One region of the Yersinia sp. SCPM-O-B-9106 (C-191) genome, then DNA from elsewhere that is predicted to be linked to it. Evidence: predicted binding sites of a transcription regulator. Region 1 holds the regulator's gene; each other region holds the start of a gene.

Region 1 (4,372 bases):
CAGATTACGGCGAGCATGAGCGCTCATTGACCCAAAAAGTCGAAGACGTCCGCCGTCAGTTGGTCAGTGGTGGGGCGGTTTTGGTCTGGTCCGAGTTACACGAGACCATCAATATTATGCCGCGCGGTGCATTTCGAGCCGGTGCCGAAGAGTTGCCATAATCCTCGCCGGATCACGACACTCGCCGAGTAAAATCAGAGTGACAAGCCGGACAATTTGCCCTAAAAATAGCCCTTAGCCCTAAAAAAATCAGCCATTAGCGCTAAAAAACAGCCAATTTCAGCCTGTCCACTGAGGATCTAACCCCATGGAGTTACAGCTAATATGTCAACTAAACATCCGGTTATAGCCGTCACCGGCTCAAGTGGCGCAGGGACGACGACAACCAGCCTGGCGTTTCGCAAAATTTTTCAGCAATTGAATATTCGCGCGGCGCAAATTGAGGGCGATAGCTTCCACCGCTATACCCGCCCAGAAATGGATACCGTCATCCGTAAGGCACGGGATCAAGGGCGTCATATCAGCTATTTTGGCCCAGAAGCCAATGACTTTGGTCAGTTAGAAGACAGTGTGGAAGAGTACGGCAAAAATGGCTCGGGGCGTTCACGTAAGTATTTGCACACTTATGATGAAGCTGTACCTTATAACCAAATTCCGGGCACTTTCACCCCTTGGGAGGCGCTGCCAGAACCCACCGATGTATTATTTTATGAAGGGCTGCACGGCGGAGTCGTGACCGAGCATCATGATGTGGCAAAACATGTAGATTTACTGGTCGGCGTGGTGCCCATCGTCAACCTGGAGTGGATTCAAAAATTAGTCCGGGATACCGGTGAGCGCGGCCATTCCCGTGAGGCGGTGATGGATTCCGTGGTGCGCTCCATGGACGATTACATTAGCTACATTACGCCGCAGTTCTCGCGCACCCACATTAACTTTCAGCGCGTGCCGACCGTCGATACCTCAAACCCATTTGCTGCTAAAGCCATTCCCTCACTGGATGAAAGTTTTGTTGTCATTCATTTCCGAGGTTTGGACCAAATCGATTTCCCCTACTTATTGGCAATGCTGCAAGGGTCTTTTATTTCCAATATCAACACGTTGGTTGTCCCCGGCGGGAAGATGGGGCTGGCAATGGAGCTGATTATGGCCCCGCTGGTGCAGCAATTGCTGGAAGGCAAGAAGATCGGATAATTCTTCTGTCTTGGAGCTGCAGGTAGGCGGTTAGCAACTCTGCAGCTGCAAGGGCGAAGGATTTATTTAGGCGATTTCGCGGATCTCAAAACTGTGGGTAATAGTCGCCGCTTTCCCTAACATCAAAGAAACCGAGCAATATTTCTCTGCTGAAAGCTCAACTGCACGCTCAACAATTTTATCAGTCAACCCTTTGCCGCTGACAATAAAATGCAGGTTAATTTGGGTAAACAGGCGCGGTGCTTCTTCCCGGCGCTGCGAGGTTAATGTCACTTCGCAATCGCGCACATCGTTGCGCCCCTTTTGCAAAATGGAAACGACATCAATTGCGCTACAGCCCCCCGCCGACATTAACAACATTTCCATCGGGCTAGGGGCTTTATCTCCTGCATTTCCATCCATTAAAACTTGATGACCAGATGCGGATTCACCTAAAAATGTCAGCCCTTCAACCCACTTTACACGTGCTTGCATAACTCATGCTCCCGGTTAAATTTTCTCATTCAGACTACCCTTTCATTTACAAACTGGCAATGTAACCCGATGTTCATCATGCTGAAGCGATACAACACAAGACACCGACCTCATCCTGTGCTACAAACAGAACCGAAAGTGTTGTATTTAGAATTAAATAGGGTAGCTTCTCAATACTCAGTGAAGGGTTTCTACTCGGTACGCATCTTGGCTATACCTTTCGGCAGTTGAGCAAATTAATATGCTAAATGAAAGTGTATTTTATAAGCACGCCGTACAGGGAACTCTGAGCCCTGTTAAGTTAGGCTGCGATAACAACAGAGGATAACAGCGAATGGTTCTCGGCAAGCCACAAACAGACCCGACTCTCGAATGGTTCCTGCCTCATTGCCATATCCACAAATATCCATCGAAAAGTACGCTAATTCACCAAGGTGAAAAAGCCGAAACGCTTTACTACATCGTGAAAGGCTCCGTTGCGGTGCTTATCAAAGATGAAGAAGGTAAAGAGATGATTCTCTCCTATTTAAACCAGGGAGATTTCATCGGCGAGCTTGGATTATTTGAAGAAGGCCAAGAACGTAGTGCTTGGGTTAGGGCAAAAACCGCCTGTGAAGTGGCTGAAATTTCTTACAAAAAATTCCGTCAGCTGATTCAGGTTAATCCAGATATCTTGATGCGCCTGTCGTCACAAATGGCGAATCGCTTACAGATAACATCTGAGAAAGTGGGTAACCTCGCCTTCCTGGATGCCACTGGGCGCATTGCACAAACGCTGCTTAATCTGGCAAAACAACCGGATGCCATGACCCACCCAGATGGGATGCAGATAAAGATTACCCGCCAGGAAATTGGTCAAATAGTTGGCTGTTCCCGCGAAACTGTGGGGCGGATACTAAAAATGCTAGAAGATCAAAATCTGATCTCCGCGCATGGTAAAACGATTGTCGTTTACGGCACTCGTTAATTCCCTATAAACTGGTGCCGATACCCTCGGCACCAGTTTTCTTCTATACCCGTTATACTTCAAGCTGCATGTGTGTTGGCTGCTTTCACTACTCGGCCCGTCCATGGGCCTCGCCTCTGCGAGGCCGCTGCAAGCAGCGTTCAAATCTGCTCCCAGCAGATTTGTCACCCCAGTCACTTACTGGTCGTTGACCTTAAAGTAAGTAGATTCTTGGGGACTCGCTCAATTGCCGCCTTCTGGGTATATGTTATGTAATTAATAAATCTCTGGGGCCTATATGAATTGGCAACGGCTTATTTATCATCCTGAAGTCAATTATGCACTCCGCCAGACACTTGTTCTCTGCTTGCCGGCGGCATTGGGGTTCGCGATAGGCGAATTGCGGTTGGGGTTGATGTTCTCCCTGATACCCGCCTGCTGTAATATTGCAGCGCTAGATACCCCCCATCAACATTTCTTCCAGCGACTGATTGTCGGCGGGGCTATCTTTACTTTCAGTAGTTTTCTGACTCAACAACTGCTGCTGTGGGATATTCCATTACCTGCGGTGATGCTTGGCTTGGCATTAATATTGGGTGTCAGTGGCGCTATCAGCCAGCTCAATGGCCGCCTGCTCCCCGCCGCACTTATCGCCGCTATTTTTAGCCTCAGCATGGTAGGCCGTACGCCTATCTGGCAAGCGCCATTGATGTGTGCCGTGGGGACTCTCTGGTATGGCCTATTTACCTGGCTATGGTTCCGGTTATGTAAAGACCAGCCGATCCGTGAGCCATTGAGTCAGCTTTATCATTTGTTGGCCGATTATTGTGATGCTAAATACAGTTTGTTGGGTCAACATGTGGCGCTAGAAAAGGCAATACCGCCGTTGCTTGACCGGCAACAAGGTATAATGGACAAGATTAATCAGATTTATCAGCAATTTAACTTGATAGACAATGCCACTAAAAAAGAGCGGAAACGGCTATTGAACTTGTTTCAGATGGCGCTCGATTTACAGGAACACATCACCGCGGCAGTGAGTCAGTCAGAAAAAACGCAAGAGTTAATTGACCAAAGCCCGATAGAGAAAGTCCTTAAGCGCAATATGCAGGTTATCTCGACGCAAATGCGCACCATCGCCGATGATATTCTCTATCATCACCGAGCGAAAAATCATTTCAGTGCAGATGATGCGCTGGTCGAACTGGAAGAGATTGCCCAGCAGCATCCGGATAACCCAGCGGCACAATTCTTCTATTACCATATCAGCCATGTTACCCAAATCCTGAGCGACCAACGCCCGCAGTATGAACGCGCTTTGATGTCCAGCCAGCTATCTCAGCCGTTCTGGCCAGCACTCACCAGCTATTTATCTTTTAAATCCAGTGCCTTGCGGAATGCCGCTCGCCTTGGCGTCACTTTGGCCGCCGGCAGTTACATCGGTACCTTGATTCATCTGCCTAAACCTTATTGGATTTTGCTCACCGTGATGCTGGTCACACAAAACGGCTATAACGCCACTAAAATTCGAATTCATCACCGCGCCCTTGGCACCCTGATTGGGCTGTTACTCGCGGCAGCTTTGCTGCATTTTCAAATGCCGGAAGGCACCACGCTAAGCATTATGTTGCTTATCACCCTGGGGGCCTATCTGGTTCAACGCAAAAACTATGGCTGGTCGGTCATTCTCAGAACCATCACTACGGTCTATATCTTGCAGTTATTGACCGGCGAAGGTGCGGACTTTTTAATCCCGCG
Region 2 (4,372 bases), 1.2 Mb from region 1:
AGGAAAGGTTGAAAACCCGTGACTATGCATCCAATATGGAGCAACGTATTCGGATGTTACAACAGACCATTGAACAAGCGTTGCTTGAACAGGGTCGCATCTCTGAACGTCAGGATGCACAGTTTGAATAAATCTCTGTTGAATGATAGATTCAGCAGTGAGTAAAGAATTTCTCTGAGATGTTTGCCAGCGGGCCCGTCCCCTGAGCCGATAATTAATACCAACAGAATGTAGCGACTCCGTAACTGGTGCGCATGCTCGGTTCGCCGAGAAGCCTTAAGGTTGCGACGCTGCGTTCACCTTGAACCATGGGTTCAAGGGTTACAGCCTGCGGCGGCATCTCGGAGATCCCTTTCTTATCGTGTAACACGCATTTCGGTTATCACGTTCATTTTGATACAGACAACTTTCTATTCATTTACCTCAATCGTATGTTTTTTAAGTCAATAATATGCTTTCAAATCAACTGCATGCCATTGAGCGAAAAAAAATCCGCAGTGAAATTCGTGAACGTCGGCGTCTTTTGACTCCCGAACAACAGCAGCAATCCGCCAATCTCGCCGCTCAACAAATCGCTTCCCACGACAAAATCCAACAAGCCCATACTATTGCCCTATTTCTGTCTTTTGATGGCGAGTTAGATACCGCCCCAGTTATCGAACTATTGTGGCAGCAGAAAAAACAAGTTTATCTCCCAGTTCTTCATCCTTTCAGCCCCGGTCATTTACTGTTTCTCCACTATCACCCTGATAGCCAGCTCATTCGTAATCGTTTGAAAATCTTGGAACCCCAATTAGATGTACGCGATGTGCTGCCCTTAAACCAATTAGACGTGGTGATAACCCCGCTGGTGGCATTTGATAGCCACGGGCAGCGTTTAGGTATGGGTGGTGGCTTCTATGACAGAACACTGCAAAACTGGCAGCAAGGTGGCCCCTATCCTATTGGTCTGGCTCATGATTGCCAGCGAGTCGAGCATTTGCCGAATGAACATTGGGATGTGCCGTTGCCAGAGATTGTGACACCGACCAAAATATGGCGCTGGTGAGCCAGGGCGTTCAACATAAAAAAACACCCGATATTATACATAGCGGGTGTTTAGTCATATCAGTACCACATTGACTAGTAAAGCAAACGCGAACGGATAGTCCCTGGAATCGCCTTCATAGCCTGCAATGCATTCTCTGCATTCTCTGCATTATCCGTTTCAACATCAATAACGACATAACCGATATCAGCGCTGGTTTGCAAATACTGCGCCGCAATGTTGACGTTCTGCTCAGCAAAAATTTTGTTAATGCTGGTCAGAATACCAGGGCGGTTCTCATGAATATGCAGCAGACGGCGAGTGTTATCACCATGGGCTGGCAGAGAAACCTCTGGGAAGTTAACCGCAGACAGCGTTGAGCCGTTATCGGAATACTTCGCCAGTTTACCGGCTACTTCATCACCAATATTTTCCTGTGCTTCCTGAGTGGAACCACCAATATGCGGAGTCAATAACACATTATCAAACTCGCACAATGGTGAATTGAACGGGTCTTTATTGGTTGCTGGCTCTTCAGGGAAAACGTCGATTGCCGCCCCTGCCAGATGATTACTGGCCAATGCATCACAGAGTGCCGGGATATCAACGACAGTCCCACGAGAAGCATTAATCAGCATCGCGCCCGGTTTCATCAGAGCCAACTGCTCAGGGCCAATCATATTTTTAGTCGAGTGATTTTCTGGCACATGCAAGCTAATCACATCACTCATATTCAGCAAATCAGACAGGTGGCGAACCTGCTGCGCATTCCCCAAAGACAGTTTATTTTCAATATCGTAGAAGAACACTTTCATCCCGACACTTTCAGCCAGAATACCGAGCTGAGTCCCGATATGACCATAGCCGATAATCCCCAGCTTTTTGCCACGGGCTTCATAGGAGCCAACAGCCAGCTTATTCCACTCGCCACGGTGCGCTTTGGCGTTAGCAGATGGAATACCGCGGAACATTAGCAGTAACTCGCCCAGTACCATTTCAGCGACCGAACGGGTATTGGAGAAAGGCGCATTGAATACCGGCACACCACGTTTAGTCGCCGCTTTTAAATCAACCTGATTAGTACCGATACAGAAACAACCTACTGCAACCAACTTTTCTGCTGCAGCAAAGACTTCTTCGGACAGATGTGTACGCGATCGAATCCCAACGAAGTGAGCATCACGAATAGATTCTTTCAGTGATTCGGTGTCTAAGGCACCTTTATGATATTCAATATTGCTATAACCGGCTGCACGCAGATTATCAACCGTGCTCTGGTGCACCCCTTCCACTAACAGAAACTTAATTCTGTCTTTCTCCAGTGATACTTTTGCCATGTCCCCGACCCTATTTTCAGACTTCAGATGTGGCTGACGATATCGAATGAATCCGGTCAGCACCCAGTCAACATAACAAATATTTCGCGGGCGGCAATACAAACGATTGCCCACCCGTCAGCATAACAAGCAGTGCAAATGTTAATTTATGGAATAAAAAACTGGCAGGGAGTGAGTTAATGGCAGGTTAAGAAAATGAAATGATTAAATGTGATATATATCACCAAATTTAATGATTTTAAGAAAAGATATTTAAAGGCACAATTTATCAGGGTGAAGCCAAAAACCTCACCCTAAATAATATTCATTCAACTACTTGAGCACGACCGTCTTAACACCATCGGCAGTACCAATCAGCGCCACATCAGCACCTCGGTTGGCAAATAACCCCACGGTGACAACACCGGCGATGCCATTAATTTTATTTTCGAGCGCAATGGCATCCAATATAGTCAGGTTGTGCACATCCAAAATAACATTGCCATTATCCGTCAGAACATTTTGGCGATATTCAGGTAACCCGCCCAATTTCACCAGCTCGCGGGCGACATAAGAACGCGCCATCGGGATAACTTCGACCGGCAGTGGGAACTTACCCAAAACATCAACCTGCTTGGAAGCATCTGCAATACAGATGAATTTACGGGAAATGGCCGCAATGATTTTCTCGCGGGTCAGTGCTGCGCCACCGCCTTTAATCATCTGCATTTGGCTGTTAATTTCATCAGCGCCATCAACATAAATATCCAGCACATCGACTTCATTGCAATCAAACACCTGAATGCCATAGCTTTTCAGCTTGGCGGTAGAGGCATCAGAGCTGGAAACCGCTCCTTCAATCTGGCCTTTGATGGAGGCAAGAGCATCAATAAAATGTGCCGCCGTAGAGCCGGTGCCGACCCCAACGATAGTGCCGGGTTTGACATAATCTAATGCTGCCCAGCCCACTGCTTTTTTAAGTTCATCCTGAGTCATGGTAAGTTCACGCCTTGATGTGAAAGAAAACCTGACGTCATTATAGAGCATATATATGATAAAACATCGCAATAAAGCCGGCTCATATAGGCGGTAATTCTAGCTAGATCACAGTTACGTCGGTTTATTTATGGCGAGCCATCCGGTATTCCAACATAGAAAAATGAACAAAATGTGGCATAGTGCGGTATTAACTTAAATATTTGGAGAGATGACTCCGATGAAACGCCCAGACTACCGTACGCTACAAGCGCTGGACGCGGTGATCCGTGAACGCGGTTTTGAACGCGCGGCACAAAAACTCTGCATCACCCAATCGGCGGTATCTCAACGCATTAAGCAGTTGGAAAACCTGTTCGGTCAGCCGCTATTGGTGCGCACTGTGCCCCCGCGTCCAACTGAACAAGGGCAGAAATTGCTTGCCTTACTGCATCAGGTTGAACTGCTGGAAGAAGAGTGGCTCGGCAATGATAACGGCGGCGATACCCCGCTATTGCTGTCATTGGCGGTTAATGCCGACAGTCTGGCAACCTGGCTGCTACCGGCGCTAAAACCGGTGTTGGCGGACTCTCCTATTCGGCTGAATTTACAAGTCGAAGATGAAACCCGCACTCAAGAGCGGTTACGCCGTGGCGAGGTGGTGGGCGCGGTCAGTATCCAGCCTCAACCGTTGCCAAGCTGTCTGGTTGATCAGCTCGGCGCACTGGATTATCTGTTTGTGGCGTCAAAACCCTTTGCCGACCGCTACTTTCCCAATGGCGTGACCCGCTCGGCATTGCTGAAAGCCCCCGCCGTGGCCTTTGACCATTTGGATGATATGCATCAGGCATTTTTACAGCAGAATTTCGATTTGTCACCCGGCAGTGTGCCGTGCCATATCGTTAACTCGTCGGAAGCCTTTGTACAGTTAGCAAGGCAAGGTACTACCTGCTGTATGATCCCGCATTTGCAAATCGAAAAAGAGTTGGCATCCGGTGAATTAATTGATCTAACCCCGGGGTTATTGCAACGACGGATGCTGTACTGGCATCGA
Region 3 (4,372 bases), 1.3 Mb from region 1:
GCCCACATAATTTGCATGAGAACCGGCCTGGTAGTTTTATCAGCTCATCACTGATTTTTGCAACTTACCAGAATGCCGGGGTTCGTGCTTATGACATCAGCAACCCCTATCAGCCGAAAGAGACGGGGGCTTTAGTGCCCGCTGCGCCGGAAAAAATGATGGATAAGCGACCCGGTCGCCCACAAGTCATTCAGTCGTGTGATGTGTTTGTTGATGCTCAGGGGATTATCTACAGCACCGATTATAATGGTGGTTTATCTATCATCGAATATTTAGGTTAAAAACCTATAAATGGCTGGTCGATTCAGGTCGATCGGCTATTTGCAAAAATTTTTCTTCCTCCCCCTCTCTTTAGTTCCTGCAATAGTCTACTGTAATTGGCTGAGCCGCTCTGTGGTAATGCTGTTCGAGTCATTCTTTTGATTGAAAAAACCGCATAGAAACAGTTCATTACCCAAAATAATTATCAATAAGAAAATGCCATGAAAGGATTTCCATCGCGAGTCACTAATCTGCTGATTGCCTCATTGGTCTTGACCATTGGGCGAGCCGTCACACTCCCCTTTATCACCATCTATTTGGCCGAGCATTTTCAGTTGGCTCCCGATAAGGTTGGGCTGGTGCTTGGGGCGAGTTTAACCTTAGGTATTTTCACCAGTTTATACGGCGGCTATCTGGTGGATAAATTCAATAAGAAACAGTTGATTCTGCTAGCCGTCACCCTATTCTCGGTGACCTTTTTTAGCTTGCCGTGGGTTGAACATCCGGCGTGGATTATCCTGATTCTGGCATTATTGCATTCGGCGTACTCGGTCTACGCTATTGCCATTAAAGCCTGTTTTGCTGACTGGCTACCGGTTAATGAACGTATTAAAGCTTTTTCGGCTAACTACACGTTAGTGAATGTTGGCTGGGCGATCGGCCCAGGGTTAGGGGTGTTGGTCGTCAACATCGGCCCGCAAGTCCCTTTTATCATTTCGGGAATACTGGCGTTATTGGTGGCCATTATCTTGAAATTCAGAATAAACAGCGCTGATATGTCAATCGCCGAACAGACACAGACCGAATCCGTGCCAGATTTCCGCCAGACATTCCGTATTTTGCGCCATGATAAGCGGCTGATTTATTTCACTATTGGGAGCATGCTCAGTGCAGTGGTTTTTGGCCAGTTCTCCGGCTACTTATCTCAATACCTGATTACCGTGTCTGATGCCAAATTTGCTTATCAAGTGATTGGTGCCGTGATGACGGTCAATGCGGCCATTGTCATTACTTTGCAATACCTATTAAGCCGCCGTATGAATCAACAAAATTTAATGCGTTGGCTAATGCTCGGCACACTGTTCTTTATTATTGGCTTGTTCGGATTTATGGTGGCTCAGCAGTCAATTCCCGTGTGGATGCTGGCGATGGCGATTTTCTCATTGGGTGAGATTATTGTTATCCCGGTCGAATACCTGTTTATCGATTTTATTGCCCCAGCAAATCTTAAGGGTAGTTACTATGGGGTACAGAATCTCGGTCAGTTAGGTGGTGCGGCTAATCCGGTACTTTGCGGCTTTTTGTTAGCTTATGCAGCACCAGAAATGATGTTCTATATGCTGATTGTTGCAGCTATTTTGGGGCTGGCATTCTTCTATCGCGGCTACCAACTGGCTAAAAGGCAAGAAGAGCCGACAGCCAGCCCCCTGTAATTTGAAAAATGATGGGTATTTTATTCATACTGTGATGACTGGCACAGTGCTAAACTTAATTGTATGATGAATACATTCTGTCACTCAGGACTCTTTTTATGCGCAATGTGACTTCACTTTGCTGGCAGTATCTGCGGGCTTTCGCCATTATCTACCTGTGCTTATGGGCGGGTAAGGCGCTGGCCTTGCTGCTGCCCATCACCATCCCCGGTAGCATCATCGGCATGCTGATTTTGTTTGCCTTGCTTGCCTCACAGGTTTTGCCTTCAACCTGGGTGAAGCCCGGCTGCCACCTGTTGATCCGCTATATGGCGCTACTGTTTGTGCCGATCGGTGTCGGCGTAATGCAATATTATGATCAACTGACCAAGCAATTTGGCCCGATCGTGGTTTCCTGTTTTGTCAGCACCCTGATTGTAATGTTGGTGGTGGCTTACAGCTCGCATTATGTCCACCGTGAACGCAAAGTGATTGGTTCTCCGACCCACACGGAGGAAGACAAATGATCAGCAACTTATGGTGGTCACTACCACTGACTCTCATTGTGTTCTTCAGCGCCCGTCGTTTGGCCCGCTGGCTGAAAATGCCGCTGCTCAACCCATTATTGATATCAATGGTTGTCATCATTCCATTGTTGTTAGTGACACATATGCCCTATGCCAACTATTTCGCGGGCAGCAAAATCCTGAATGACCTGTTGCAGCCGGCAGTGGTGGCATTGGCTTTCCCGCTGTATGAACAGCTGCATCAGATCCGTGCCCGCTGGAAATCTATCATTAGCATCTGTTTTATCGGCAGTATTACCGCCATGGTCAGTGGCACTGCCGTTGCCCTGTGGATGGGGGCAACCCCTGAAATTGCAGCCTCAGTATTGCCGAAATCCGTCACTACGCCGATCGCCATGGCCGTGGCCGAATCTATTCATGGTTTACCGGCCATCAGTGCGGTATGCGTTATTTTTGTCGGCATTCTGGGGGCCGTTTTTGGTCACAGCTTGTTGAATCTGTTAAAAATCACCACCAAAGCCTCGCGCGGCTTGGCAATGGGAACCGCTTCGCACGCCCTCGGTACTGCCCGTTGTGCGGAGTTAGATTTCCAGGAAGGGGCGTTCAGCTCGCTCGCCTTGGTTATCTGCGGGATTATTACTTCACTGCTGGCGCCCTTTTTATTTCCGATACTGCTACATTTATTTGGCTGAGGATGACGGTATAAATTTGAGATACATCTCTCATTTGGGATTTTACTTGCATAGATTTCATATATAACGAGATCCACATCACACCAAGAAAACCCTAAGCTGCCTAAAATAGTTTCCCGTAACTATTGGAGAGAACCCTATGCAAGCACGTTTCCATGACGCTTGGGCTACGTTGCCCGCCTCACTGCAATCCGCCCTTGAACCTATCTTGAGCGCAAACGATTTCCCTGCAATGCTGACAGCTAAGCAAGTTGAAACAGTGAAGAGCATCAGTGGGTTAGATGACGATGCGCTAGCATTTTCGTTGTTACCACTGGCCGCCGCTTGTGCGCTAACGCCTATCTCCCATTTTAAGGTCGGGGCCATTGCCAGGGGGGTTAGCGGTAATCTCTATTTCGGTGCCAATATGGAGTTCAGTGGTGCCCCATTGCAACAAACCATTCATGCCGAACAGTGCGCTGTCACCCATGCATGGCTGCGCAATGAGGCCAGCTTGGTTTCTATTACCGTTAATTACACGCCATGTGGTCATTGCCGCCAGTTTATGAATGAATTGAACAGCGGAACTGGCCTGCACATTCATCTACCAGGCCGCCCGGCTTCAACACTGGGACAATATTTACCTGACTCTTTCGGTCCGAAAGATCTGGATATCACCACCCTGCTGATGGACCCGGTCAATCACGAATATAAAGTGACTGACACTGACGCCTTGACTCAGGCGGCACTTAATGGTGCAAACCACAGCCATGCACCTTACAGCCTTTCTCACAGCGGCGTGGCATTAGAAACTGCAGATGGCAACATTTATGCAGGCCGTTATGCTGAAAATGCGGCATTCAACCCGAGTTTGCCACCACTGCAAGCCGCATTGATCCTGACCAATCTTTCAGGCAAAGATTGTGGTGCTATTCGCCGCGCAGTGCTGGTCGAAGGCAGCCAGCCGATACTGACTCAGTGGGCTGCAACTCAAGCCACACTGGCCTCCCTTGGTTGCTCTGATGTAAAACGCGTGACATTTTAAACGAATAGCGCTTAATCCGGGGTTATCTGACTAACCCCGGTTATCACTTTGCTCAGTCACCACCCGGCTGGCGACAGTCAGTAATAAATCAGTCCCCACCACGGCCTGAAGGGCTATCAGCAAATGAGGCTGTACCAGATACTCCTCCAATGTGATGTTTTTTTGTGCCAGCAGGTGAGTTTTATCTGCCATGCAAACAAAATGCTCCTCGAATGACAACGCAGCATGCAATGGCATGCGGGGTATTGCGCAATAAAACACCGCATGTTGCTGATTAGCTATTGAATCTGTAAGTTGGCTCGCACTTTTACCCACAGTTGTTTTATTTAACTAACAAAAGCTGTACATATTTTTCTTATCTTTTAGGATCGGGGTAACAATTACTGTCTCTACCCAAAGTCAAAGAGTAAAACTCATGGAACTGGAATACGAAAGTAAGCGCCCCTTGTACATCCC
Region 4 (4,372 bases), 600 kb from region 1:
ATACATTGGCAGAATGATACTAACGGTATCCGCCTTCAGCATTAACCATTCACCAAGCCAGGTGCCTTCAATGTAAGGACCGACGAACACGCACACCATAATGGCGGCGATACCGACATAAGAAGCCCCTTTCATGCTGCCGGTCATGCGCTCCCATAAGCCAACACAAATCGCGATAGGGATTGTCATGAACACCGCAAAAGTACCCCAGGGGTTACGTTCCAGTGCATGTACCACAACCATTGATAACCCGGCCATGGTAATAGTGATAATAAATAGCATAGCCAGACCGGTACACCAGCCCGCGACTGGCCCGAGTTCTGATTTAGCCACTTCAGATAGAGATTTACCCTGATGTTTCATGGAAGCGAACAGAACAACGGTGTCGTGAACGGCACCACCGATAACACAACCAATCAATAACCACAGGAAGCCAGGTAAATAACCATATTGGGCTGCCAGTACAGGGCCAACCAAGGGGCCAGCCGCAGCAATAGCTGCAAAGTGGCTACCAAAGTTCACCCACTTTTTAGTTGGAACGTAATCTTTACCATCTTCAAAGGTGTGGGAAGGTGTTACTTCACTGTCATCGACGCGCAGAACCTTACGAACAAAAAAGATACCGTATAGACGGTAGCAGATCACAAGGACACACGCGGAGGCGATAACAAAGGTAATCGCATGTTGCATGAGCATTCTCTCCAGGGAATTTGTCAGGCGTTAACATACGCTTGGTCCCTAAAAGAAATATCAGCGAACTGGTTAAGCGGTAGTTTGCATCATTAAGCGGTTAAAAAGAGCCACTCAGTGGTGGCTCAAGACACGACAAATTAGAAAAACGGCTTCTTAGGGAACAACTATTTCAAGAAATATGACTGCTATTCCAAGAAATATGACTGTAATTTTTCACGCTCAGTGCTGCCAAGACCAAACTCCTGCCGTAGCCACTGCTCACGGCTACCATAATGATCTTGAATACTGCGCAGTGCTGTTTGGATAAACTCTTCTCGAGCTGACAGCACAAAAGCGAATTGTCCTAATGCTTGATCATTTAGCTTTAGCGCCAATTCCGCCAACATATGCTCACGGAAAGGTGCGAGTGTCGTTTCGGTCAGCAGGTAATCTTCCAATACGGTCGATTCATCGGCACCTAAAGCAAACAGCACCAAGGCCGAACCTACACCGGTACGGTCTTTCCCGACGGCACAGTGTTGTACTACGCCCGCAGCGACATGCTCTGGTGAAGCACTATTTTGCAGCAAACTGACGAGCTGTTTATAAGCTTGATTATTAAATGGCAAGCGGCGATACAGCTCTAACATAAAGGCACGGGCATCAAATGTTGCTAACGTCTCGTTAGTCAGTTTCTCGAGATTGGCGTTAACTTCACTACTAAGTGGATTGGCTGGAGTATTGTGATAACTGGCACCCTGCCAAACGATATCGGGTTTGGCCTGGACTTCATCCGCATCGCGGTAATCAAGAATTTGAGTGACGGAGCCACTGCTGAGAACAGTACAATCTTTGGTACTCAAACGGTCAAGCGAACCCGAACGAAACAATAACCCACGCTTGATTCGTCGGCCATCTGCAACAACGTTACCACCGAGATCACGGAAGTTAATACCACCATCCAGTGGCAGTAGAGAAGGATGAGATAAAACAGGTGTCGTCATATTTTCCTCTTATTATTGTCCATTATAAGAGCTACGACATTAACAGATACTCAGCCGAAATAAAGAACGGGCCAGTAAACTGACCCGCTCATATGATATTCATTGATTTATCCACTATGGGTTAGTTACCCATCAGCTGGATGAATTACAGCAAGTGGCGGGCCGCTTCAACGACAATTTTTACTGCATGACTTTCAGTCGCTTTCATGGTTTCTTCGTTCGGGATCTCTTGCTGGGTGCGGTTAACTATTACCCCAGCGACCATACCGGCACGCAGACCCTGACTAGCACACATGGTCAACAAAGTGGCAGATTCCATTTCATAATTCATCACGCCCATTGCTTGCCATTCTTCCATGGAGCCTTTAAAACGGCGGACAACACGGCCAGAGAAGGTGTCGTAACGTTCTTGTCCCGGATAGAAAGTATCTGAAGAAGCTGTGACACCAATATGAGTTTTCGCACCAACTGACTTAGCGGCATTCACTAATGCTGTGGTGCAATCAAAATCAGCTACGGCCGGGAATTCCATTGGAGCAAAATGGAGGCTGGCACCGTCTAAACGCACGGCTGCGGTGGTGACTAATACATCACCAACATTAATATGTGGCTGAATGGCACCAGTAGTACCAATACGCAGGAACGTCCGCACACCAAGTTGCGCCAACTCTTCAACTGCAATAGAGGTTGATGGGCCACCGATACCGGTTGAGCAGACAATCACAGCTTTACCATCGAGTTCGGCACGCCATGAGGTAAATTCACGATGCGAAGCCAGGTGTACTGGGTTATCCATCAATTTAGCGATTTTCTCAACACGCTGTGGATCACCCGGAACGATCGCCAGAGTCGCCCCTTGCAGATCATTCTTAGTCAGGCCCAAGTGAAAAACGTCGGATTTAGCCATGTGTGAGACTCCTCTTTCATGAGAGATGTTATAGGGGGTACAAAGGAATACTTTACTCAAAATCACCACATAATTTCGTGATCATGGTCACCATGACAAAAGAAATGATAACTTCAAATACATTATATATGTGATTAGCTTCACATTATTAACTCATTGAGTCTATTTTCCATACAAAAACAACCCACGGCATCAATGATTTTGGATATGAATAACAATAATAGGACTCATTGGTAATTGTTGGGTGACTATCTTCTTATCATCGATTTATTTATTGGATGTCACCATGTCGTAATAAAACACTTAATTACTGTCATCCTGGCCTCATTAATCTTAAATATTACCTATAGTTAAAATCGTCAGCAGCAAATATCAAGGGCAATGGATAGCTCAACCCAATAAGACTTTACCGAGTCATATTTTCCTCATTTCGTAAGGAGACCACAGTGAAAACTGATCAATCTATGACTCTCAGATCGGCAGTCAGCGGATTCACGCCCGCGGTCGATCCGCTGGCCTCGACTATCCGCCATACCGATCAGCAAGGTATTCACTGCACAGAAACCACCATCCCCTCTCAAGGCGATGAGCTACCGGCTTATGTTGCTAAACCGGCCCAACACTCGGGGCCATATCCTGTAGTTATTGTTGTGCAAGAAATCTTCGGTGTGCATGAACACATTCAAGATATCTGCCGCAGATTGGCGAAACAGGGCTATCTGGCCATCGCCCCTGAGCTGTACTTTCGCCAAGGTGATGCCAAAGAATATGATGATATCAATGCATTAGTTAAAAATCTGGTCAGCAAAGTACCCGACCGGCAGGTTATGGTCGACCTTGACCATACCGCCCACTGGGCATCGCGCCATGGTGGGGATACTAGCAAATTAGCCATTACTGGTTTTTGTTGGGGTGGACGAATTGCATGGCTGTATGCCGCCCATAATCCGCAATTAAAAGCGGCGGTAGCCTGGTATGGCAAACTGGTGGGAGAAAAAACCTTGCTGTTGCCGAAATATCCGGTTGATATTGCAGTGGATCTCAGTGCTCCGGTGCTCGGATTGTATGGCGGTAAAGACGGTAGTATCACGCAAGAACATATCGATATCATGCGCCAGGCATTACGAGCCGCAAATGCCGATGCTGAAATCATTGTCTATCCGGATGCAGGGCATGCATTTAATGCTGATTACCGCCCAAGCTACCATGAAGAATCGGCACTTGATGGTTGGCAGCGCATGCTTGACTGGTTTTCGCAGCACGGAGTCGCCGGGAATCCTGTCACTGAAGAAGATAATAGTTGAAGCAGATAAACAGCAACAAGGGCGCTTGCACGCCCTGTTATTGAGATAAATAATCAGGCCTGTTCTTCGCGCAGACGTTGCGCCGCCAGAACCATGTTCGCCAGTGCCTGGCGAGTTTCCGGCCAACCCCGGGTTTTCAAACCACAGTCCGGGTTAACCCACAGACGTTCCGCTGGGATACGCTGGGCGGCTTTGCGTAATAAAGCTTCAATCCATTCCACACTTGGCACATTCGGTGAGTGAATATCATAAACGCCGGGCCCAATTTCATTGGGATAAGCGAAATCTTCAAATGACTCCAGCAGTTCCATATCTGAGCGGGAAGTTTCGATGGTAATCACATCCGCATCCAGCGCAGCAATGGAATCCATGATGTCATTGAACTCGCAATAACACATATGGGTGTGAATTTGGGTATCATTTTGTGCAACCGCAGCATTCAATTTAAAGGCATCAACTGCCCACTGTAGATAAGCTTGCCAGTC

What was found. The regulator CRP, encoded in region 1, controls carbon source genes, mostly activating them, when cyclic AMP is high. The targets are predictions, from matches to a motif close to ATGTGANNNNNNTCACAT.
Positions count from the first base shown of each region.
Region 2: a site for CRP is predicted at 2,573-2,590, ahead of serA (phosphoglycerate dehydrogenase). Genes of this name have one in related genera too.
Region 3: a site for CRP is predicted at 2,959-2,976, ahead of cdd (cytidine deaminase). Genes of this name have one in related genera too.
Region 4: a site for CRP is predicted at 2,712-2,729, ahead of udp (uridine phosphorylase). Genes of this name have one in related genera too.

Region 1 covers NZ_CP110791.1:279,360-283,731, reverse strand. The annotation lists gene OP863_RS01105 (YheU family protein) at 1-161, shown strand, start outside; gene OP863_RS01100 (phosphoribulokinase) at 325-1,194, shown strand; gene OP863_RS01095 (OsmC family protein) at 1,261-1,668, opposite strand; gene crp (cAMP-activated global transcriptional regulator CRP) at 2,003-2,635, shown strand; gene OP863_RS01085 (YccS/YhfK family putative transporter) at 2,913-4,372, shown strand, end outside.
Region 2 covers NZ_CP110791.1:3,461,506-3,465,877, forward strand. The annotation lists gene zapA (cell division protein ZapA) at 1-131, shown strand, start outside; RNA gene ssrS (6S RNA) at 169-352, shown strand; gene OP863_RS15825 (5-formyltetrahydrofolate cyclo-ligase) at 452-1,048, shown strand; gene serA (phosphoglycerate dehydrogenase) at 1,123-2,364, opposite strand; gene rpiA (ribose-5-phosphate isomerase RpiA) at 2,677-3,339, opposite strand; gene OP863_RS15840 (LysR family transcriptional regulator ArgP) at 3,560-4,372, shown strand, end outside.
Region 3 covers NZ_CP110791.1:1,602,755-1,607,126, reverse strand. The annotation lists gene OP863_RS07380 (LVIVD repeat-containing protein) at 1-281, shown strand, start outside; gene OP863_RS07375 (MFS transporter) at 483-1,694, shown strand; gene OP863_RS07370 (CidA/LrgA family protein) at 1,793-2,200, shown strand; gene OP863_RS07365 (CidB/LrgB family autolysis modulator) at 2,197-2,892, shown strand; gene cdd (cytidine deaminase) at 3,032-3,916, shown strand; gene OP863_RS07355 (hypothetical protein) at 3,947-4,108, opposite strand; gene OP863_RS07350 (NAD-dependent malic enzyme) at 4,332-4,372, shown strand, end outside.
Region 4 covers NZ_CP110791.1:4,093,354-4,097,725, forward strand. The annotation lists gene OP863_RS18460 (carbon starvation protein A) at 1-690, opposite strand, end outside; gene OP863_RS18465 (tyrosine-protein phosphatase) at 879-1,676, opposite strand; gene udp (uridine phosphorylase) at 1,822-2,583, opposite strand; gene OP863_RS18475 (dienelactone hydrolase family protein) at 3,030-3,887, shown strand; gene metE (5-methyltetrahydropteroyltriglutamate--homocysteine S-methyltransferase) at 3,941-4,372, opposite strand, start outside.